3 regions of the Rhizobium mulingense genome follow, and region 3 is predicted to be linked to each of the others. Evidence: predicted binding sites of a transcription regulator. Region 3 holds the regulator's gene; each other region holds the start of a gene.

Region 1 (7,843 bases), 370 kb from region 3:
GATCAGGCCGAGGATGGTGTAGAAGCGGCGCTTGGCGATCATACGGTCCCAGGCGGTGCCGATCTCCTGCGTGCTCTGCATGTGCGGCTGTGTATCGGCAATAGTCATCAACGCCTCGCCCGGTTATAAGATAAGGGCGGCCGTTTCCGGCCGCCCCAGCATTCACGATGCCGATCAGCCGCCGATAGCAGCTTTGCGGACTTCAACGACGGCGTTGTAGAAGTCGTGCTTGACGGGCGAGTAGCCCTTGTAGTCGCCGCCTTCGACAGCCGCGAAGCACTTGTGATCCTTCTCCGGCAGAGCCGTGAAGAAGGCTGCAAGCTTCGTCTGCCAGTCCTGGCCGAGAGCGTTGCGAACGACGAGCGGGCCGTTCGGGATCAGCGGCGAACGCCAGACTTCGACCAGCTTGTTCGGATCGACGGCGCCCTTGTCGACTTCCTTGCGGAAGGTGCCGGAGGTGTAGCCGTCCTTGAAATCGCCGAGGCCCGACGAGTCGTCGACGGCGACGTCGACCTTGCCGTCATAGGCGGCAAGCAGGTTGTTCTCGTGGCCGCCGTTGAACTGCGTCGAGGCGAAGAACTTGTCGTTCGGCATGCCCGTGTCCTTCGGGATCTGCGTCAGCGGAACGAGGTAGCCCGAGGTGGAATCCGGATCGGCGTAGCCGAGCTTCTTGCCCTTGGCGTCCTTGATGGACTTGATGCCGGAGGATTTCAGCGCGAGGCCGATCGAGTAATAGCCGGTCGAGCCGTCCTTCTGCTGCGTCGTCAGGATCGGCGTGACAGCCTTCGGATCCTTGATGTAGACGGCTGCGTAGCCGGAAGCGCCGAGTTCGGCGAAGTCGAGCGTGCCGCCGAGCAGGCCCTGGATAACGCCGTCATAATCGGCGGCCGGGAACAGCGAGACCTTCTCGAAGCCGAATTCCTGCTTCAGGTGGTCGGCAAGGCAGGCATAGTTGCGCAGGCGGTCGGTTTCGTTTTCGCCGCCGAGGATGCCGATGCGGAATTCCTTGAGATCTGCAGCATGGCCGGCGCCGGCGAGCGCGAAGAGCGCCGTTGCCGCAAAGAGTGCTTTCTTCAACATGTGTCTCTCCTATTGACCGGTGTTTCCGGTGTCCCGTTACGAAGAAGTGTGCCCTTGACGCGGGCGCTCGATCGCGACCGTCTCTAAAGACCGGCCAGCGCCAGCGGTTGGATGCCGGCGGATTGGTTGTCTGCCCGTTCGGGAGCGATATTGATGGAGGTCGAGGTCATCGTTTCGTCGATGCCGGCGCCGTCCTTATCCGTCCCGTAGATCGCCTTCACCGCTTCGGCGGTGAGCTCCGAGGGCTTGCCGTCGAAGACGACGCGGCCGCCGGCCATGCCGACGATGCGCTCACAATAGTTGCGGGCGGTATCGAGCGTGTGGAGGTTGGTGATGACGGTGATGCCCTCGCGTTCGTTGATATCGCGCAGCGCATCCATGACGATCTTGGCGTTCAGCGGGTCGAGCGAGGCGATCGGCTCGTCGGCGAGCACCATCTTCGGGTTCTGCATCAGCGCCCGGGCGATCGCCACGCGCTGCTGCTGGCCGCCGGAAAGCGTGCCGGCTGCCTGCAGCGCCGTCTGCTCGATGCCGAGGCGTTCCAGCGCTGCGATCGCATGCACGCGTTCCTCGCGGGTGAAGATGTTGAGCAGGCTCATCAGCGTCGAACGGTGGTTGAGGCGGCCGAGCATGACATTGGTGAGAACGTCGAGGCGCGGCACCAGGTTGAACTGCTGGAAGATCATCGCGCAGTCGCGCTGCCAGTTGCGCAGCGCCCGGCCGCGAAGCCCGGAGACCTCGACGCCGGAAAAATGAATGGAGCCGGAACTCGGCTCCTGCAGGCGGTTGATCATGCGCAGCAGCGTCGACTTGCCGGCGCCGGAGCGGCCGATGATGCCGACCATCTGGCCCTGGGGAATGTCGAGCGTGACGGCATCGACGGCGAGCTTTTTTCCGAACCGACGTGTGACATCCTTCAGCTCGAACATCATGCTCTTCCCTTGCGATCCAGGCCTTTGTCAGCATCGCATTAGTCCCGCTTGATGAACCTCCAATGTCATATTTGTGTAAGTCGTGTCACAAATCCCGGCACCGTGGCGGCAGTATCTAGCCCTCGTAGCGCGACAGAAAATCTTCCGCGCTCAGGTTGCGGAAATCCTGGAGCGCCAGGCGCAGACGGTCATGTTCCCAGTCCCACCAGGCGAGCCTGTCCATGCGCTCGCCGACCTCTTTGGGAAAGCGCTCGCGGATCAATTTAGCCGGCACACCGCCGACGATCGCATAGGGCGCGACGTCCTTCGAAACGACGGCGCCGGCCCCGATCACCGCGCCGTTGCCGACGCTGACGCCGGGCAGGATGGTCGCCCCATGGCCGATCCAGACGTCGTTGCCGATCGTCACCCGGTTTGCGCGCCGCCAGGCGAAGAAGTCCTGCTCCATGTCGCCGTCCGGCCAGTAGTCGGCGGCGCGGTAGGTGAAATGATGCAGCGTCGCCCGCCAGGTCGGATGGTTGGTGGCGTTGATGCGCACGGCGGCGGCGATATTGACGAACTTGCCGATCGTCGCGCACCAGACCGAGCCGTCCTGCATGATGTAGGAATAGTCGCCGAAGGTGGCTTCGCTGATGCGGCAGCGTTCGGAGACCTCGGTATAGCGCCCGAAGGTGGAATCGCTGACGGCGGCTGTTTCGTGAATATAGGGCTCGACACCCAGCTTGCGGCTCATGCGGCAATCTTTCCCGGTGAGAACTGCTGGACGTCGAGGATGCGGTCGGCGACCGCCTCGCGCACCTCCTCATCGTGAAAGATGCCGAGAAGGGCGACACCCGCCTGCTTCTTTTCCGCGATCATGCCGACGACGACGGCGCGGTTTTTCGCGTCGAGCGAGGCGGTGGGTTCGTCGAGAAGCAGGATCGTGTGCTCGGTGATGAAGCCGCGGGCGATGTTGACGCGTTGCTGCTCGCCGCCGGAGAAGGTCGCGGGCGGCAGCTGCCAGAGTGTTTCCGGCAGATTGAGCCGGGCCAGCAGGGCGCCCGCTTTTTCTCGTGCCGTGGCGGCTGCTTCGCCGCGCGCCACCAGCGGTTCGGCGACCACGTCGATCGCCGCCACGCGCGGCACGGTGCGCAGGAACTGGCTGACATAGCCGAGCGTATGGCGCCGCACATTGAGCACGGTGCGCGGATCGGCGGAGGCCAGATCGACGATGCGCCCATCGTGGCGGATAAGGATCTGGCCGGTGTCGACGGCATAATTGCCGTAGATCATCTTCAGCAGCGAGCTCTTGCCGATGCCCGAGGGGCCGCCGAGCACGACGCATTCGCCCGCTGCGACCGAAAAGGCGACATCGGAGACGACGGGCAGTTTGATGCCGTCGCGCAGATGCATGGTGAAGCTCTTCGAGACTTCGGAAACGACGAGGGGCGTTGGCATGATGTCTTCTTTCTAGAGCAATGCCGGGAAAAGTGCGAAGCGGTTTTCCGTCCGGAATTGCGTAAAAACAAAAGGTTAGAGCGGTTCTGCGCTTCGACGAAAACTGAACCGCTCTAGGTTTCGGACCTCAGACCTGCAGGATCGAGGAGACGAGCAACTGCGTGTAGGGTTCTCTGGGATCGTCGAGCACCCGGTCGGTGAGGCCGTGTTCGATGACGTAGCCGTCCTTCATCACCATCATCCGATGCGAGAGCAGGCGGGCGACAGCGAGATCGTGGGTGACGATGATGGCCGAGAGGCCGAGATCGTTGACGAGGCCGCGCACGAGATCGAGCAGGCGCGCCTGCACCGAGACATCGAGGCCGCCTGTGGGTTCATCCATGAAGACCAGGCGCGGGCCGGTGACGAGGTTGCGGGCGATCTGCAGGCGCTGGCGCATGCCGCCGGAAAAGGCGCGCGGCTGGTCGTCGATGCGGTCGGCATCGATCTCGACGCGCTCGAGCCAGTCGATCGCCGAGGCGCGGATCTTGCCGTAGTGCCGGTCGCCGATCTCCATCAGCCGTTCACCGACATTGGCGCCGGCCGAGACCGCCATGCGCAGGCCGTCGGCCGGGTTCTGGTGCACGAAACCCCAGTCGGTGCGCATCAGGAAGCGCCGCTCGGCCTCGTTCATGCGGTAGAGATCGCGGTAGCTGCCGTCGCGCATGTGGTATTCGACGCTGCCGGTCGTCGGCATCAGCCGGGTCGAGAGGCAGTTCAGCAGCGTCGTCTTGCCGGAGCCGGACTCGCCGACGATGGCCAGCACTTCGCCGGGCCAGAGCTCGAAGGAGATGTTCCGGCAGCCGATGCGGTTGCCGTAGAATTTCGAAACGTCATGGACTTTGAGAAGCGGTGTGTCGGTCATTCTGCAGCCTCCCGGGCCAGCATTTCGCCGGCATGCCCCTGTGCGCGGCGGTCTTCGCAATGGTCGGTATCGGAGCAGACGAACATGCGCCCGCCCTTGTCGTCGAGAATGACCTCATCGAGGTAGACCTCTTCTGCGCCGCAAAGGGCGCAGGGTTTGCCGAAGCGCTGGATTTCGAAGGGATGGTCTTCAAAGTCCAGGCTGACGACGTCGGTATAGGGCGGCACCGCATAGATGCGCTTCTCGCGTCCGGCGCCGAAAAGCTGCAGCGCTTCCGACCTGTGCATCTTCGGATTATCGAACTTCGGTGTCGGCGAGGGATCCATGACGTAGCGGCCATGCACCTTGACGGGATAGGCATAGGTCGTGGCGATGCGGCCGTTATGGGCGATGTCCTCGTAGAGCTTCACATGCATCAGGCCGTATTCCTCGAGCGCATGCATCTTGCGCGTCTCGGTCTCGCGCGGTTCGAGGAAGCGCAGCGGTTCCGGGATCGGCACCTGATAGACGAGCACCTGGCCGGTTCCGAGCTTTTCCTCGGGGATGCGGTGGCGCGTCTGGATGATCGTCGCCTCGCTGGTGTGCGTCGTCACCGCGACATTGGCGACCTTCTGGAAGAAGGCGCGGATGGACACGGCATTGGTCGTGTCGTCGGCGCCCTGGTCGATGACCTTGAGCACGTCATCAGGTCCGATGATCGAGGCCGTCACCTGCACGCCGCCGGTGCCCCAGCCATAAGGCATCGGCATCTCGCGCGAGGCGAAAGGCACCTGGTAGCCCGGAATGGCGATCGCCTTCAGGATGGCGCGGCGGATCATCCGCTTGGTCTGTTCGTCGAGATAGGCGAAGTTGTAGCTGGCCAGATCGCTCATTCGGCGGCTTCCTTCATGTCTTCGCCACCGTTGCGGGCGGCTTCGAATTCGCGGCGCATGCGGCGGACGAGATCGAGCTCGGCCTGGAAGTCCACGTAATGCGGAAGCTTCAGGTGCTCGACGAAGCCCGTCGCTTGAACGTTGTCGGAATGCGAGATGACGAATTCCTCGTCCTGGGCCGGCGCGGTGATATCCTCGCCGAGTTCTTCGGCGCGCAGCGCCCGATCGACGAGCGACATCGCCATCGCCTTGCGCTCGCTCTGGCCAAACACCAGGCCGTAGCCGCGGGTAAACTGCGGCGGCGCCTTGGCCGACCCCTTGAACTGGTTGACCATCTGGCATTCGGTGATCTGGATCGTACCGAGCGAGACGGCGAAACCGAGTTCCGGCACGTCGAATTCGACTTCGACCTCGCCGATGCGGATCTCACCGGTGAAGGGATGGTTGCGGCCGTAGCCGCGCTGGGTGGAGTAACCGAGCGCCAGCAGAAAGCCTTCGTCGCCGCGGGCGAGCGCCTGCAGGCGAAGGTCACGGCTCATCGGGAATTCCATCGGCTCGCGCGTCAGGTCGCTGACCTCGTGATCCTCCGGCATGTCGCCATCGGTCTCAATCAGGCCCTCTTCGCCGAGGATTTCCGAGACTCGCATGACGCGGCCGGTCTCGGCGGCGCGCTGCGCCGGCGTCTCGACCGCTTCGTCGGCAAGCAGCGATGGATCGAGCAGCCGGTGGGTATAGTCGAAGGTCGGCCCGAGGAGCTGGCCGCCCGGGAGATCCTTGTAGGTCGCCGAGATACGGCGTTCGATCGTCATATCAGCCGTGTCGAGCGGCCTGGAATAGCCGAAGCGCGGCAGCGTCGTGCGGTAGGCGCGCAGCAGGAAGATCGCCTCGATCATATCGCCGCGCGACTGGCGGATGGCGAGCGCGGCGAGCGTGCGGTCGAAAAGCGAGGCTTCCGCCATGACACGGTCGACGGCAAGCGCCAGCTGCGCGACGATCTGGTCGATGCCGATCGCCGGCAGCGAACGGTCGCCGCGCCTGCGGTCGGCAAGCAGGCGGTGGGCATTGGCAATGGCGGCTTCGCCACCCTTGACGGCAACATACATGAGCTCAGATCTCCGTTGCTGTGATCTTGGTGGTGCGCGGCAGGCAGAGGAAGCGCTCGTCCGATGTCAGCACGATGTCGATGCCGCGCGGAAAGGGCGCGCGGTTCTCGGTCCAGAGCCGAAGGAAGGTCTCCGGCATCCCAACAGGTGCGATCTCTGTCACACTCTGGATGCCGGGGCCGATCAGCGCCAGTCCGCGGCCACCTTCGAGGGCGGAAAGTTCGATGATGAGCGTCGTCGAGCGGTCGGGATATTCCTGCGTGCCAGAGGCGAAGAGGCCGAAGGGGCAAAGCGCGGCACCGGCTTCGATGAAGGCGAAGCGTGCCTCGGCCTTCTCCGTGGTCAGCGGCGCGCCGGCGTGGAAGCCGAGCCATTCCGGCACAGCGGATTTCGTCAGCCCCGGCGAAAGCCAGACCGGCGTGTCGTGGTCGCAAAGCGTCAGCGCGATCGCGCCGGCGGCAATGCCGAGCGGCGCAGGCGGTGTGACATCGGGCTGAACGGTCTGGATCGTGCCGGGACGGGCCATGCCATCCATCAGCATCTTGAAGACGCTCTGGGCGTGGAAGACCGGCTCTGCAAAGCCGCCGGTCAAGGCTTCCATGTTGAAATCCATCAGTTGTCTCCCCGCACCATGGTGAAGAAATCGACGCGGGTCGCCGCCGTCTCGTCGGCCTTACGGCGTTCGGCAGCGGCGATCCGCTCAGTGATCGGTAAAAGCAGCGCCCGTTCGACGAAATCCTTCGTCGCTTCCTCCTGCCACAGCGCATCGAAGATCGCCGCCAGGCGCGCCTTCTCGCGGTCGGTGCCGAGCGCCTGCGCATGGCCGACCGAGCCGGAGTCGAGCCGGACCGTCGCGCGCGTGACCGTCACCTCGCCAAGATTGAAGGGAGCGCCGCCGCCGCCGATGCGTCCGCGCACCATCACCAGCCCGGTCTCCGGTCCACGAACCGGATGCGCCGCAGGCTTTTGCGGCAACGCATCCCAGGCCGCCGAGAGTTCGCTGCGTTCTGCGCGCGCCAACAGATCGGCGGCGCGTTTGCGCCCCGATGCCATCTGTGACGCAGCGTTGTTCCTGTCCGCTGATTTCATCGCCGCTTTCCTCGAAATGTCTATTGATATAGACAACCGCACAAGTTAGACTTATTCCTAAAACGATGCCGTGACAAGCGTGTGACACCCTGGAGCGCCTCCGCGTCCTTTCAGGCGTGTGAAGGGTGTTAAAAGGCGCGAAATGGCAGGGCGGGGATGGAATGGCGGGATTGAATCAGGTGCAAAGGCAGACCGGCGTGGCGCTCTGGCGTCAGATCGCCGACCGAATTCGCGAGGCGATCGGCAACGGCGCCTATGACGAAACCGGAATGGTGCCACCCGAAACCGTCCTGGCGCTGCAATTCGGCGTCAACCGGCATACGGTGCGTAGCGCATTGGCAGCCTTGGCGCAGGAAGGCATCGTTCGTGCGGTGCAAGGTCGCGGCACGCTGATCGAGCGCAAGGAGCGGCTGAGCTTCCCGATCA
Region 2 (7,843 bases), on a different contig from region 3:
TCATAGATCTCTCGCCGATGAAATCCGTGCGGGTGGATCCCGAGATACGCCGCGCGAGAATCGAACCGGGTGCCACACTTGGTGACATAGACAAGGAAACGCTGGCCTTCGGGCTGGTGCTGCCGACCGGCATCAATTCGACGACCGGGATCGCCGGCCTGACGCTCGGCGGTGGTTTCGGCTGGCTCACCCGTAAGTTCGGGCTGACGCTCGATAATCTGGTTTCGGTGGATGTCGTGACGGCCGATGGCGAGCTGGTCAAAGCGAGTGAGACGGAAAGACCGGATCTCTTCTGGGCGCTGCGTGGCGGCGGCGGCAATTTCGGCGTCGTCACCTCCTTCGAATTCCAGCTCAACCCGCTCCATTCCGAAGTACTCGCCGGATTGGTCGTGCATCCTTTCGCCGATGCGGAGAAGGTGCTGCAGGAATATCGGCGGGCGCTGGACGAGGCACCCGATGAACTGACCTGCTGGGTGGTGATGCGCCAGGCGCCGCCGCTGCCGTTCCTTCCGGCCGAATGGCACGGCAAGGAGATCGTGGTGCTCGCCATGTGCTATTGCGGAGATATCGCCGCGGGGGAAAAGGCGACGGCCAGATTGCGGGCGATCGGAAAACCGATTGCCGATGTCGTCGGTCCGGTGCCGTTTACCGGCTGGCAGCAGGCATTCGATCCGCTTCTGACACCTGGCGCGCGTAATTACTGGAAGAGCCAGGATTTCGTCTCCCTCTCGGATGCGGCGATCGACGTCCTGCTCAACGCCGTGGGCAAGCTGCCGGGGCCGGAATGCGAAATATTCATCGGCCATGTCGGCGGTGCCGCCGGCCGTATTCCCACAGAAGCCACCGCATTTCCGCAGCGCAGTTCGCATTTCGTCATGAACGTGCATGCGCGCTGGCGGGAAACCGGAATGGATGCAAGATGCATCGGCTGGGCGCGCGAACTCTTCGAGGCAACCAAGCCACATGCTGTCGGTACCGCTTATATCAACTTCATGCCGGAGGATGAGACGGATCGGGTCGAGATGGCTTATGGCGCCAATTACGCGCGTCTCGCTGAAATCAAGCTGCGCTACGATCCGAATAATCTGTTCCGCATGAACCAGAATGTGAAGCCGATGGCTGTGAGGGCCGCCTGATTGATATCGCTCGGCGACTGTCAAAACCCTTCCCGACAAGGGGGAGGGACTAAGTCGTGCGCGCCAGGTGGAGCAGACATCGGAACGATGAAATGGATCCGAGCCTCGTCTTTCCACTCAGCTGACTAGCCACCAAGCCTCGGCGCGAGCGTCACGTCGGCACCATGGACATCGCGCAGCTCGCCTTCTTGTCCAGGCAACCGGTCGGCCGCACGGTGCAGCAGGATCGACGCGTAGCCTTGCGAGCGCGTGCCCTCGATCAGCGTGATGTCGGCATTTCCGGGATTGTCGGAGCGCTCGAACCATTCGACAGTGTGGCGCAGGAAGTTCATTTCGACCGCCCGATTGGTGACGCCGTGGCCGACGATGACGACGTTGTGATCGTCATTTTCGGCGTCTCGCATGACCGTCTGGAGGAACAGGCGCACCCGCTGGGCCACGTCCGCACGGCTCTCGCCATCCGGCGGCCGTGCGTAGAATTTGCCGCTATTGCTGCGCAGCCTCGCCCATTTTTCGAATTCCTCGGGAAACTTCTGTTTCCGTTCGGCGTGGTCGTAAATTTCGGTGAAGAGACCGAAATCCTGCTCGCGCAGCAGATAATCCTCCCTGATATCGCCGACGACGCTTGCCGGCAGGGCTTCGAGCACGGCGTCCTTGCTCTGCCGCGTCCTCAGGAATGGCGAGTACCAGATGTGCAGCTTGCCGAGACCGGAACTCGGCACGGCCTGCAGATAGGCGGCGATCATACCGCCGGCCTCCAGCGCCTGCCGGTAGCCCCATTGCGTCAGCGGCACGTTGTGATCGCCGAACTGGCGGTAGGCCCGTTCGTCGATGTTGCCGAGGGATTCGCCGTGGCGAACGAGAAAGAGACGCATCAGACATCCCGCAGTGTCGGATCTGGAATCGCCATCATCATGAACGCGCACAACAGACAGGGCAAGATTGTCGCTGCGCCGTGCGGCGAGCGTCCCGCCAGCAGGGCTTTGCTGGGCTTTTCCCCAGCCTGTCATCTTCCTGAAACACGAGTCTGGTTTTGGAGGGCTATATGAAAGATGGGGCATGAGCCGTAGCTCGTGATAGACATGATGGAACCCAGACATTTCCGCACGCTCTTCATTTCCGATGTCCATCTCGGCTCGAAGGCCGCGAAGGCCGACTTCCTGCTGGATTTCCTGCGCTACCACGAGGCGGATACGATCGTTCTCGTCGGCGACATCGTCGACGGCTGGCGGCTGAAGCGCAGTTGGTATTGGCCGCAGGTCTGCAATGACGTCGTCCAGAAGCTCTTGCGCAAGGCGCGCAAGGGCACGCGCGTCGTCTATATCCCCGGCAATCACGACGAGTTCCTGCGCGATTTCCCGGGCATGCACTTCGGCGGCATCGAGGTCGTCGAGCGGATGATGCATGACGGCGCCGATGGCAAGAAATACCTGATCCTGCATGGCGACGAATTCGACGTCGTTGTTCGCAATGCCCGCCTGCTCGCCTATCTCGGGGACTGGGCCTACGATACGGCCATCCGCATCAACATCCTGCTGGCGGCCGTGCGCCGCCGCCTCGGCATGCCCTACTGGTCTTTCTCGGCCTGGGCCAAGCTGCAGGTCAAGCATGCCGTCAATTTCATCGGCGAATTCGAGCGCGTCGTCGCCGAAGAGGCGCGCAAGAGCGGTGCCGACGGGGTGATCTGCGGCCATATCCACCACGCGATCATCCAGGACATGGAAGGCATCCGCTACATCAATACCGGCGATTGGGTGGAAAGCTGCACGGCGGTCGCCGAGCACGAGGACGGCACGTTCGAATTGATCACCTGGCGGACGCTCGCCAGCACCGTGCCGGCGCTGACCGCGGTCGAGTGGAACGAGGCAGAGTTGGCACCCCAGGCTGCTTGATTTCGGCTGACTTATTCCTGCCGGCCCACCCGCGCCAGTACTTTCCAGGAATTTAGCCGTTACCGTCAGGCGACAAGCCCTATTTATTTTCTAAAACGTTTCAGGAGGGCTATTTCTCGCAATAGTCGCATCCGGGATGGCGTGTTAGGACAACGTCAGTTTCCTTCAGGTCCCCCCATGATTCCCGTTCAACATTCCCCGACGAGTGAGGGAGCGCCGCCGCGCTTCCGGCTGCTCAGCGCGCTTTCCTATTGTGCGCCGCTGCTGGTCAACGGCATCGTTCTGCCGTTCTTCCCCATCTGGCTCGCGACCCACAGTTTCAGCGACCATGAGATCGGCATCATCCTTGCCTTACCCATGGTGGTCCGCGTGCTGGTGGCGCCCATCGTCGCCATGATCGCCGACCGCTTGAAGGAACGTGCCGATGTGCTGCTCTGGTCGGGCGGCCTGTCGCTGCTGACGGCGATCGCGCTCTACTGGACGACGAGTTTCTGGCCGGTGACGATCGTCTATACGCTGCAGGGGGCCACCTTCGCGCCCTATCTGCCGGTCGTCGAATCGATCGTCATCTCCGGCGTGCGCCGCTGGGGGCTCGATTACGGGTCGATGCGCGTCTGGGGCTCGATCGCCTTCATCGTGTCGACGCTCGGCGGCGGCCAGTTGATCAGCCGGTGGGGCGGCGAGATGGTGCTGCCGGTGATGGTGTTCGGCTTTACCATGACTGTCGTCATGGCGATCTTTTGTCCGCGCATCGGGCCGACGCGGCGGCGTGGCCAGCCGATCAACATTCCCGCCGCCACCGGCAGCGGCCTGCGCGAGCCGCAACTGCTGCTGCTCCTGATCGGCGTCGCCATCCAGCAGTCAAGCCATGCCGTGCTCAACGCTTTCTCGTCGATCTACTGGCATCAGCTGGGCTTTTCCGGCGCTGAGGTCGGTCTGCTCTGGAGCGCCGGTGTCGCTTCGGAGGTGACGGTATTCTTCCTGTCAAAGCGTCTCAACCGGCGCTTCAATGCCTGGACGCTGATCCGCTTCGGCTGCGCCGTCAGCGTCTGCCGCTGGATCCTTTTTCCCATGAACACGGGCCTCGCCGGTTTCTTCCTGCTGCAATGCTTCCACGGCTTTACCTACGCCTTCGTGCATACCGGCGTGCAGCGGCGAATCGTGGCGACGGTGCAGGAGACGCAGGAAGCCTCGGCCCAAGGCGCCTATTTCTTCTATGTCGGCATGGCGATGGCCCTGATGACCATCGCAGCAGGTTATCTCTATGCCTTACTCGGCGTCGTCAGCTTTTACGTCATGGCGCTGGTCGCGCTCTGTGGCCTCGGCCTCGTCATCTCGGCCTATTACCTTCAGCCCCAGAGGCTGCTTTCGGGCGGAAAAACCAGAGAAGCAACGTAGCGCAGGCCGGGCTCGCGGTCCCGGGCGAGCAGCAGCGGACCGTCGAGATCGACGAAATCGGCATTCTGGGCGAGCAGCACCGCCGGCGCCATGGCAAGCGAGGTGCCGACCATGCAGCCGATCATGATGGCGAAGCCGATCCGCTCGGCTTCCGTCTTCATCGCCAGGGCTTCGGTGAAGCCACCTGCCTTGTCGAGCTTGATGTTGATCGCGTCATAGCGGTCGGCAAGGCTTGCGAGGTCGCCGGTATGGTGGACGCTCTCGTCGGCGCAGACGAGGAGCGGGCGGTGGATCTCGGCAAGCAAGGCGTCGCGGCCGGCCGGCAGCGGCTGCTCGACGAGCGTCACGCCCGCCTCCGCGGCGATGTTGAGGTGACGCTCCAGCACCGCTTCCGGCCAGCCTTCATTGGCATCGAGGATGATTGCGGCCTCGGGCGCGGCCGCGCGGACGGCGCGGATGCGGCTTTCATCGTCGCCAGTGCCGACCTTGACCTTCAGCAGGGCGCGGCCGGCATGTTCGCGCGCCTGGGCCGCCATCACCTCCGGTTCGCCGAGCGAGATGGTATAGGCTGTCGTCAGCGGTTTCGGATCGGCAATGCCCAGTCGAGACGCGACGCTTTGGCCCGTCTGTTTCGCTTCCAGATGCCAGAGGGCGCAATCGACGGCGTTGCGGGCAGCGCCGGGCGGCATCGCCGACAGCAGGTCGCGTCGCGAGATGCCTGCCTCAATCAGCGGACGCGCGGCTTCGATCTGAGCAAGAACACTCTCCATCGTTTCGCCGTAGCGGCGATAGGGCACACATTCGCCATGCCCCTCAGCCCCTTCGTCCGTCAGCGTGCAGGTGATGACCTCGGCCTGCGTCTTTGCGCCCCGCGCGATGGTGAAGGTTCCGGCAATCGGAAAGGAATTCATCTGGATATCAAGGATGCGCGGCATTATTGCTGTCCTGCGAGCATGGAAATTGCACGTTGCTTCTGTATATTGACGCGCCGGGCGACGAACCGCTTCGCGAGTCGGCACTGTCGCTGTAAGCCTTGAAAGACACAAGTATCTTGAACGCCGAGAATCGCAACGCTGCCTCGCTTGCCGTGGACGACCAGTCCGATGGTTCGGGACAGCATGTGCGTCTGAGCGGCAACTGGCGCAGCGCCTATGTGCATCTTGTGCTGCGCGATTTCGAAAAGCTCCTGCACCAGAAGTCCGGTAACCTGACGGTCGATCTGTCTGAGATCACCGATATCGATACGGCGGGCATCTGGCTGCTGTGCCGGCTGAAAAAGGAAGCGGACGCGGCCGGGCGGACGGTCCGCTTCCAAGGCACCAATCCGCATATCGACGAAATGCTGGCGATGTTTTCCGAGGAGCCGGGCAAACCGGAGCCGGAGACGAGGGAGAAGGTTTCCGTCGCCGCGCGCATCCTCGCGCCGATCGGCAAAATGACCTACGACGTCTGGGACAATCTCGCCGCCGCCATGTATATCCTCGGCTCGGCGGTGCGCGGCGCGCAGATGAAGTTCGGCCGCGGCAGCGGCGTTTCGCCGGCTTCGATCGTCAATCAGATCGATCATATGGGCGTTCGCGCCGTTCCGATTATCCTGCTGATGTCATTCCTGATCGGGGCGATCATCGCGCAGCAGGGCGCCTTCCAGCTGCGCTACTTCGGCGCGGAGGTTTTCGTCGTCGATCTCGTCGGCATCCTGCAATTGCGCGAAATCGGGGTGCTGCTGACCTCGATCATGATCGCCGGCCGTTCCGGCAGCGCGATCACCGCCGAAATTGGCTCGATGAAGATGCGCGAGGAGATCGACGCGCTGAAGGTGATGGGCCTGAATCCGATCGGCGTGCTGATCTTCCCGCGGCTGGTGGCGCTGACCATCGCGCTGCCGCTGCTGACGGTCTTGGCGAATTTCGCCTCGCTTGCCGGCGCGGCGGCCGTCGCGTGGGGCTATTCCGGCATCACCTTCGCCAACTTCCTGGCGCGCCTGCACGAGGCGGTGACACTGTCGACCGTCCTGTCCGGCATGATCAAGGCGCCGTTCATGGCGCTCGTCATCGGTATCGTCGCCGCCGTCGAAGGGCTGAAGGTCGGCGGCAGCGCCGAATCACTCGGCCAGCACGTGACGGCCTCTGTCGTGAAGGCGATTTTCGTCGTTATCCTGATGGACGGGCTTTTTGCGATGTTTTATGCAGCGATCAACTTCTAGCATGGCGGACCGCGTGAACGAGCAAGCGATCGAAAGCGAAGGACAGGGCAGGGATGTCGTGCTTTCGGCGCGCGACGTCACCGTCGGGTTTGGCTCGAAAGTGGTGCTCGACAATCTCAACCTCGATATCTATCGCGGCGAAATCCTTGGATTCGTCGGCGCGTCGGGAACCGGCAAATCGGTGCTGATGCGCACGGTGCTGAGGCTACTGCCGCGCCGCTCGGGCACGATCAAGATCTTCGGTCAGGACTTCGACGAACTCGACGAGCCGCAGCGCAACGCGCTCGACATGCGGCTCGGCGTGCTGTTCCAGCAAGGTGCATTGTTCTCGTCGCTTACGGTCAAGGAAAATATCCAGGTGCCGATGCGCGAATATCTCGACCTGCCGCGCTCGCTGATGGATGAACTGGCGCATCTGAAGATCCGCATGGTGGGGCTCGCGGCCGATGCCGCCGACAAATACCCGTCCGAACTATCAGGCGGCATGATCAAGCGCGCCGCCCTTGCACGCGCCCTGGCGCTCGATCCTGAACTCGTCTTCCTGGACGAACCGACCTCAGGTCTCGATCCGATCGGGGCGGCCGAATTCGACGAACTGATCGCCAATCTGCGCGATAGCCTGGGACTGACCGTGTATATGGTGACGCACGATCTCGACAGCCTGTTTTCGGTCTGCGACCGTATTGCCGTGCTCGGAAAGAAGCGGGTAATGGTGGAAGGCACGATCGACGACATGCTGGCCTATGACGATCCGTGGGTACAGGCCTATTTCAAAGGTAAGCGGGCGCGGTCGATCGTGCCGCAGGACGAAGGCGCACGCCACGGCAGCAGCGGGAAGTGACCGGATAAAATGGAAACCAAAGCCAATTATACAATTGTCGGTTTTTTCACGGTGCTGGTGATCGCGGCGGCCTTCGGCTTCGTCTACTGGATGGCCGAATATGGCCGCGGCGGCCCGATGACCGAACTGATCGTGCGGATTCCCGGTTCGGCGAACGGCCTCAGCGTCGGCTCGCCGGTGCGATTCAACGGCATCCAGATCGGCTCGGTGCAGACATTGTCGATCGATGCCGACGATCCGCAATATTCGCTGGCTTTCACCCAGGTGCGCACCGATGCGCCGATCTATCCCTCGACCAAGGCCGCCCTTGAAATCCAGGGACTCACCGGGGCCGCCTATATCGAACTGTCGGGCGGCCGCAAGGGTGAGGAGA
Region 3 (7,843 bases):
TCGCTGCCCAGGTTGTCGTCGACGGCAAGCTCGTCGCCAACCCCTACAAGAAGTGGTCGGAAGTCAACCCGAAGCTCCCGGCTGTTGATATCGCCGCCTATATCCCGGGTGAAAAGCACGGCACGCGCGAAGTCTTCGAACAGAACGTCCTCGCCGCCGGCTGCAAGGCTTCCGGCGCCCTCGACGTCATCGCCAAGGAAATCTCCGACAAGGCTGCTCAAGGCAAGGCTTGCGTCGGAGTCCGCAAGGACGGCGCTGCAGTCGACATCGACGGCGACTATCCGGAAACCCTCGCACGCATCGCCGCCAACAAGACCGGCGTCGGCGTATTCGGCCTTTCCTTCTATGAAAACAACGCCGACAAGCTCAAGGTCGCCAGCGTGAACGGCATCGTTCCGTCCACCGAAACCATCGCCAACGGCACGTACCCGGTTTCCCGCCCGCTGTTCTTCTACGTCAAGAAGGCACATCTCGGCGCTGTTCCGGGCCTGAAGGAATATGTCAACTTCTTCGTATCCGACCAGATGATCGGCCCCGACGGCCCGCTGGCCGAGTACGGCCTCGTTGCCGCTCCGGATGCCGAGCGCGACGCCATCCGCAAGGACGTCGAAGCCGGCAAGTCCATGTAATAACGTTGCCCGGCGCGGTGCTCTCTGAGCCCGCGCCGGCCTTGCTAATGCTCCTGCGTGCCGGCATGTCCGGTGCAGGGTTGAATTTCTTCTCCATGATTGGAAGCCGAAGGCAGGCTGATGAAGCCGCCGGCTTTTTGGGGGCCATGGGCCTGGGGACGTAACGAATGAGCACATCCGTCATACTTCTGTGCCTTGTGGTGATCGGCGCCGCCGCCTATCTCGTGGCGCGCAGCCGTGCCTCAGCACTTGCCGGGGGCAGATCCTCCGCACTGCATTCACGGCCGGCCTATTACGGCGCCTATGCGGCGATCTGGGCCGTTCTTCCAGCCCTCATCGTTCTCTGTATCTGGCTCTCCGTCAGCCCCGGCATCATCCAGTCTTCCGTTCGCGGTGCTTTCCCCGACGACGTCAAGGCCCAGGCCGCGGTCGAGCAGGATCTGAGCTATTCGATGGTGGCGACGGTCGCCCGCGGCCTGACGATGCTGACTCCTGACGAAGTCGCCGCGGTCGCAAACGATACGGCCGCGCTGCAGGCCAAGCTCAGCGAGAAGGGCGTGCCGCTCGCCGGCCAGCCGCAGCCTTATATGGTCGAGGCCGCCAAGACGCTCAACGCTATGAGCCTGACGAGCCGCATGGCCATGACCGCGATCGTGTTCGTTCTGGCCGTCGCCGGCGCCTTCTATGCGCTGCGCGCCATCGCGCCCCGCTTCCGCGCCCGCAACCGCGTCGAGCGAGTCATGCTCTGGGCGCTGCTGCTTGCCTCCTCGATCGCCATCCTGACGACGGTCGGCATCGTGCTGTCGATGCTGTCGGAAGCCACGCGCTTCTTTGCCGTCGTTCCCGCCGGCGAATTCTTCTTCGGCACTGTCTGGGATCCGCGCTTTGCCGGCGCCGGCAGCTCCTCCTTCGGCCAGTTCGGCCTGATCCCGCTGCTGCTCGGCACGCTCTATATCGGCCTGGTCGCCATGCTGGTCGCCGTACCGGTTGGGCTCTTTGCCGCCATCTACATGGCCGAATACGCCTCGCCGAAGCTGCGCGGGGTCGCCAAGCCGCTTCTCGAAGTGCTGGCCGGCATTCCGACAATCGTCTACGGCTTCTTCGCGCTCGTCACCGTCGGTCCCTTCCTGCGCGATTTCTCCGCTCAGATCAGCGGCCTTCTGTCCGGCACTTACAGCAACTTCATCCAGGCGCAGAGCGTTCTGACGGCCGGCATCGTCATGGGCATCATGCTGATCCCCTACGTGTCCTCGCTGTCGGACGACATCATTACGGCCGTGCCGCGGGCGCTGCGTGACGGTTCCCTCGGTCTCGGCGCCACCCGCTCCGAAACCATCAAGAAGGTGGTCTTGCCGGCGGCTCTTCCGGGCATCGTCGGCGCACTGCTGATGACCGCCTCGCGCGCCATCGGCGAGACCATGATCGTCGTGCTTGCCGCCGGTGTCGCCGCCCGCATCCAGATCAATCCTTTCGAGCCGATGACGACGGTGACCGTCAAGATCGTCAACCAGCTGACAGGCGACCTTGAGTTCACCTCGCCGCAGACGCTGGTTGCCTTTGCCCTCGGCATCACCCTGTTCTGCATCACGCTTTGCCTCAATATCTACGCGCTCTACATCGTGCGCAAATACCGGGAGCAGTACGAATGACGGATATTGTTTCTCCCACATCAGGCGTCACCATCTCCAAGGCGCCTGCCCGCCGCGATATCGGCATCAAGCGCCGCTACGCCGCCGAGCGCCGGTTCCAGGCCTATGGCATCGCCGCTATCACCTTCGGTCTCGTCTTCCTGTTCATCCTGCTCTGGACGGTGATCGGCAAGGGCTACACGGCCTTTCAGCAGACGGCGATCACCCTGCCGATCGAATTCACTGAGAAGACGATCGACCCGAACAACAAGCGTGCGACTGATCCTTCGGTGCTGGTTGCCGCCAATTACCCGGTTCTGCTGCGCGAGGCGATCGTCAAGCAGCTGAACATCAATGCGTCGAGCAAGCCTGATGTGCGCGAGGCGACCGCCATGCTCTCCAAGGGCGCGCCGATCCAGCTGCGCGATATGGTCGTCGCCGATCCCTCGCTGATCGGCAAGACGGTCAATGTATCGCTGCTCGCCGACGCCAATATCGACAGCGCCAACAAGGGCCAGATCGATCTCTCCGTCGATGAGAAGAACCGCAAGGTCAACGACAAGCAGGTGACCTGGATGAACCAGCTGAAGGCGAGCGGCGCTCTCCACAAGCAGTTCAACACCGGCCTGTTCGTCAACGGCAATTCCAGCCGTCCTGAGGCGGCAGGCCTCGGCGTCGCTCTCATCGGCTCGCTCTACCTGATGCTGATCGTGCTGGCGCTTTCCCTGCCAATCGGCGTTGCCGCCTCGATCTATCTCGAGGAGTTCGCGCCGAAGAACAAGCTGACAGACCTGATCGAGGTCAACATCAACAACCTCGCCGCCGTTCCCTCGATCGTCTATGGTCTGCTCGGCCTTTCCGTCTTCATCAACTTCATCGGTCTGCCGCGTTCGGCTTCGCTGGTCGGCGGCCTGGTGCTGACGCTGATGACCCTGCCGACGATCATCATCGCCACCCGCGCGGCGCTGCGCGCCGTGCCGCCGTCGATCCGCGCTGCAGCCCTCGGTCTCGGCGCCTCGAAGATGCAGATGGTGTTCCACCACGTCCTGCCACTTGCCATGCCCGGCATCCTCACCGGCACGATCATCGGCCTGGCGCATGCGCTCGGCGAAACCGCGCCGCTGCTCTTGATCGGCATGGTCGCCTTCGTCGCCAATGCGCCAGCGACACCGCTCGAGCCCTCGACGGCCTTGCCCGTGCAGGTCTATATGTGGGCGAACGAGGCCGAACGTGCCTTCGTGGAGCGTACTTCGGGTGCCATCATCGTCCTGCTCCTGTTCCTGATTGTCATGAACATGGGCGCCATCCTCTTGCGTCGTCGCTTCGAGCGCCGCTGGTAAACGGAGTTAAACATTATGAACATGTTGACGGAAGCTGCAGTTGAAAAGGCGCTGGATCAGAAGATGAGCAACGTCCCGTATAAGATGATCGGCCAGGATGTCTCGGTTTTCTACGGCGAGAAGCGCGCGCTTTTCGATGTGAACCTGAACATCCGCGAAAACACCGTAACCGCCCTGATCGGCCCCTCGGGCTGCGGCAAGTCGACCTTCCTGCGAAGCCTCAACCGCATGAACGACACGATCGACGGCTGCCGCGTCGCCGGCAAGATCACCCTCGACGGCGACGATATCTATGATCCCGACATCGACGTCGTCGAGCTTCGCGCCCGCGTCGGCATGGTCTTCCAGAAGCCGAACCCGTTTCCGAAGACGATCTATGAAAACGTCTCCTATGGCCCGCGCATCCATGGCCTGGCCAAGTCGAAGGCCGACCTTGACCAGATTGTCGAGAGCAGCCTGCAGCGCGCCGGCCTCTGGAACGAGGTCAAGGACCGCTTGCATGAATCCGGCACCGGCCTCTCCGGCGGTCAGCAGCAGCGCCTGTGCATTGCCCGCGCCGTCGCCGTCAGCCCCGAGGTCATCCTGATGGACGAACCCTGCTCTGCGCTCGACCCGATCGCCACCGCCAAGGTCGAGGAACTGATTCATGAGCTGCGCGAAAACTACACGATCGTCATCGTCACCCACTCCATGCAGCAGGCCGCGCGCGTGTCGCAGCGCACCGCCATGTTCCACCTCGGCAACCTCGTCGAGGAGAACGATACCGACAAGATGTTCACCAACCCGGACGATCCGCGCACCCAGGACTACATCATGGGTCGCTTCGGCTGATTGCGGCAATCCGAAGCCTTCCCGTTATTCGAGGACAAAGCCCCATGGCATCGACACATATTTATTCTGCCTATGATGATGATCTGAAGTTCCTCTCCAGGCGAATTTCCGAAATGGGCGGCCTGGCCGAGCAGATGGTCGCCGAATCCGTTCGCGCCCTGGTCAACGGCGACACGGCGCTGGCGCAGAAGGTCATCTCTGACGATGTGATCCTCGATCACACCGAACGCGAAATCGGTGACAAGGCGATCGTCACCATCGCCCGCCGTCAGCCGATGGCCGCGGACCTGCGCGAAATCATGGGTTCGATCCGCATCGCCGCCGATCTCGAACGTGTCGGCGACCTCGGCAAGAACACCGCCAAGCGCGTCATCGCCGTGCAGAGCACCGGCGTTCCGCGCAAGCTCGCCCGCGGCCTCGAGCACCTGTCCGAGCTGGCGCTCGTCCAGCTCAAGGAAGTGCTCGACGTCTATACGACGCGCGCCGCCGACAAGGCGACCGCCATCCGCGAGCGCGACAACGAGATCGACGCGATGTACACGTCGCTGTTCCGCGAGCTCCTGACCTATATGATGGAGGATCCGCGCAACATCACGAGCTGCACGCATCTTCTGTTCTGCGCCAAGAACATCGAGCGCATCGGCGACCATGCCACCAATATTGCCGAAACGATCTACTACATGGCGACGGGAGCCCAGCCGGAAGGCGATCGTCCGAAGGATGACAGTGCCAACACCGTCGGTGCCGCCACGGAATAACCGTGTCGAGCCCATTGCGTGCGTGCCCGTTCGGGGCGCGCAAAGAGGTCGCAGCCAATTTCTGATTTTGCGCGGGATCCTGGCTTAAATCACTCCGGATTTAAGGATCATGCGCGAGGAGACGAACACGCATGATCCCGAGAGTTGCAGTTGTTGAAGACGAAGAGGCCCTCAGCGTGCTCCTTCGCTATAATCTCGAAGCGGAAGGCTTCGAGGTCGATACCATCCTGCGCGGCGACGAGGCCGAAATCAGGCTTCAGGAGCGCACGCCCGACCTGCTCATCCTCGACTGGATGCTGCCCGGCGTCTCCGGCATCGAACTTTGCCGGCGCCTGCGCATGCGGCCGGAAACCGAGCGTCTGCCGATCATCATGCTGACGGCGCGCGGCGAGGAGAGCGAGCGTGTCCGCGGGCTTTCCACCGGCGCCGACGATTACGTCGTCAAACCGTTCTCAACCCCCGAGCTCGTCGCCCGCGTCAAGGCGATGCTGCGCCGCGCCCGCCCCGAGGTGCTGTCCTCGGTGCTGAAATGCGGCGATATCGAGCTCGACCGCGAAACCCACCGCGTCCATCGTAAGAGCCGCGAGGTCCGCCTCGGTCCGACCGAATTTCGCCTGCTGGAATTCCTGATGTCGTCGCCGGGCCGCGTCTTCTCCCGCTCGCAATTGCTCGACGGCGTCTGGGGCCACGATATCTATGTCGACGAACGCACCGTCGACGTCCATGTCGGCCGCCTGCGGAAGGCGCTGAATTTCTCCAACATGCAGGACGTCATCCGCACCGTGCGCGGCGCCGGCTATTCGATGGAAGCGTGAGGCGCAGGAAGTGTGTGTGGTCGGCGTTCCCACCGGTGCAGCCTTTCCACTCGCAATGCGCCAGCGCAGCCTATGCGTGTTCGGCACCACTTCTCCTCCGTCATCCCAGGGCTTGACCCTGATCCATGCTGCTGGAACCGCGCGGCCATGGCATCCAACTGCAGACAAACAATTGAAGCCGCGTGCTTGGTTGTGGATCCCAGGAGCAAGCCCTGGGATGACGGAGTTTGGGGAGGACGACCGGCAAGAAGCGAGACGTCTGGAGCAACTAAGCTAGAGCGATTCAGCCTTTCATGGAAACAAGAGTCCTCTAATGGAGTCCTTGAAAAAACCGCTTCAGGCGTTTCCTGGAATTGATCTAAGATCTGGACGGGTTTGCGCTCTTTGCCGTATCAGCACCTAACGCCACAGCTCCGTCGCTCCACAAAAAAACGGGCCGCGCGGGCCCGTTTCGCATTTCCATGACTGGTCCGCTCGCTCAGCTGACCCGCGCTGCCGCCCGGCGCCGTTCATTGACCGGCTGATAGGCGAGCTTCTGATGATAGCTGCAATAAGGCGAATTGTCGGGGGATTCGCAGCCGCAGAAGTGGAAATCCTCCTTCAGCGGATCGCCGACCGGCCATTTGCAGGTGCGTTCGGTCAGTTCCGTCAGGCCGAGGCGGCGCGAGATCGGCACAACCACATTGCCCTTCGGAACATATTCCATTTCCTCGATCGTTTCGATCTCGATCTCTTCCTTCAGCATCGTTGCGCCCTGCTGGCGGGTAACGGTGCGGGTGGTAATTCGGGAGGCGTAGTTCGGCGCGCGCGGCGCCGATGTCTGGCGCTTCGGCGTGCGCGCCGCCGTCGCCGTGCCGCCGGCCTTGGCGCGGCCCGGCAGGCTCAGCCGGTGTACCTTGCCGATAACGGCGTTTCGGCTGACACCGCCGAGCTGCGCCGCGATCTGGCTGGCGCTGAGCCCTTCGGACCACAGCTTCTTGAGTTTCTCGACCCGCTCGTCTGTCCAGTTCATGCCCTGTCTCCACCTTTTGCGTTGGTGATGGCAGAATCCCTCACCGTTGTCCCGGAAGCCTCCGAAACAAGAAACGCTTGATCAATTTTGGTGACTAGTTCCGCCGCATGCAGTCTAGTAATTGAACTTTAACCTAGTGTGAGGCTGACTCCGTGACAAGAGTCGCGGGAATCCGGATGAATCGAATTCGTAGTTTTCCCCAACTTGCTGCCCCTGCGTGTCATTTCTGCAATAATGCCTGTTGAAGGCTGAAAATGCCGCTGTGCAAGCTTGCTGCATCCGCTAAGGCCGCAGTTTTGTTGACATTGCAGCGCGAAAAGGAAATAGTACCGATCGCCGCCGAAAGGCGGCATTTTTGATTTTTCGGGCCTGGTTTTCTTAGCCGGAGTCCGTACTTGACAACGCTGATCGGGAGACCCGCGCCATGGCCGAAGCCGCGCCGCTTTATGACACCTATTCTCGTGCCCCGCTGCGGTTCGAGCGAGGCGAGGGCGTGTGGCTGATCACCGAAGGCGGCGAGCGTTATCTCGATTTCGGCGCCGGCGTCGCCGTCACCTCCGTCGGCCACGGCAATCCGCATGTGGTCGCGGCGCTGAAGGAGCAGGCCGACAAGGTCTGGCACCTCTCCAACATCTATGAGATCCCCGGCCAGGAGCGGCTGGCCAAACGGCTGACGGACGCCACTTTCGCCGACAAGGTGTTCTTCACCAATTCCGGTGCCGAGGCGCTTGAATGCGCGATCAAGACGGCGCGCCGCTATCAGTTTTCCAAGGGCCATCCCGAGCGCTTCCATATCATCACCTTCGAAGGCGCCTTCCATGGGCGCACGC

Evidence for each region. Region 3 encodes PhoB, which activates phosphate uptake and scavenging genes when phosphate is short. Its sites were predicted from a motif close to TGTCATNNANCTGTCAT; they were not measured.
Region 1: a site for PhoB is predicted at 2,076-2,092, ahead of phnC (phosphonate ABC transporter ATP-binding protein). Genes of this name have one in related genera too.
Region 2: a site for PhoB is predicted at 2,141-2,157, ahead of PYR71_RS26180 (UDP-2,3-diacylglucosamine diphosphatase). Genes of this name have one in related genera too.

The regions. Positions count from the first base shown of each region.
Region 1 is NZ_JARFVE010000002.1:874,814-882,656, reverse strand. Features, by position in the region: gene phnE (phosphonate ABC transporter, permease protein PhnE) at 1-108, opposite strand, end outside; gene phnD (phosphonate ABC transporter substrate-binding protein) at 175-1,080, opposite strand; gene phnC (phosphonate ABC transporter ATP-binding protein) at 1,164-2,009, opposite strand; gene PYR71_RS04500 (DapH/DapD/GlmU-related protein) at 2,128-2,745, opposite strand; gene phnL (phosphonate C-P lyase system protein PhnL) at 2,742-3,449, opposite strand; gene phnK (phosphonate C-P lyase system protein PhnK) at 3,577-4,353, opposite strand; gene PYR71_RS04485 (alpha-D-ribose 1-methylphosphonate 5-phosphate C-P-lyase PhnJ) at 4,350-5,225, opposite strand; gene PYR71_RS04480 (carbon-phosphorus lyase complex subunit) at 5,222-6,328, opposite strand; gene phnH (phosphonate C-P lyase system protein PhnH) at 6,333-6,941, opposite strand; gene phnG (phosphonate C-P lyase system protein PhnG) at 6,941-7,417, opposite strand; gene phnF (phosphonate metabolism transcriptional regulator PhnF) at 7,579-7,843, shown strand, end outside.
Region 2 is NZ_JARFVE010000014.1:111,134-118,976, reverse strand. Features, by position in the region: gene PYR71_RS26190 (FAD-binding oxidoreductase) at 1-1,136, shown strand, start outside; gene PYR71_RS26185 (histidine phosphatase family protein) at 1,262-2,011, opposite strand; gene PYR71_RS26180 (UDP-2,3-diacylglucosamine diphosphatase) at 2,219-3,028, shown strand; gene PYR71_RS26175 (MFS transporter) at 3,206-4,426, shown strand; gene dgcA (N-acetyl-D-Glu racemase DgcA) at 4,378-5,361, opposite strand; gene PYR71_RS26165 (ABC transporter permease) at 5,460-6,629, shown strand; gene PYR71_RS26160 (ABC transporter ATP-binding protein) at 6,631-7,470, shown strand; gene PYR71_RS26155 (MlaD family protein) at 7,480-7,843, shown strand, end outside.
Region 3 is NZ_JARFVE010000002.1:504,866-512,708, reverse strand. Features, by position in the region: gene PYR71_RS02640 (substrate-binding domain-containing protein) at 1-629, shown strand, start outside; gene pstC (phosphate ABC transporter permease subunit PstC) at 797-2,278, shown strand; gene pstA (phosphate ABC transporter permease PstA) at 2,275-3,597, shown strand; gene pstB (phosphate ABC transporter ATP-binding protein PstB) at 3,613-4,428, shown strand; gene phoU (phosphate signaling complex protein PhoU) at 4,473-5,186, shown strand; gene phoB (phosphate regulon transcriptional regulator PhoB) at 5,318-6,001, shown strand; gene PYR71_RS02610 (GcrA family cell cycle regulator) at 6,480-7,013, opposite strand; gene PYR71_RS02605 (aspartate aminotransferase family protein) at 7,438-7,843, shown strand, end outside.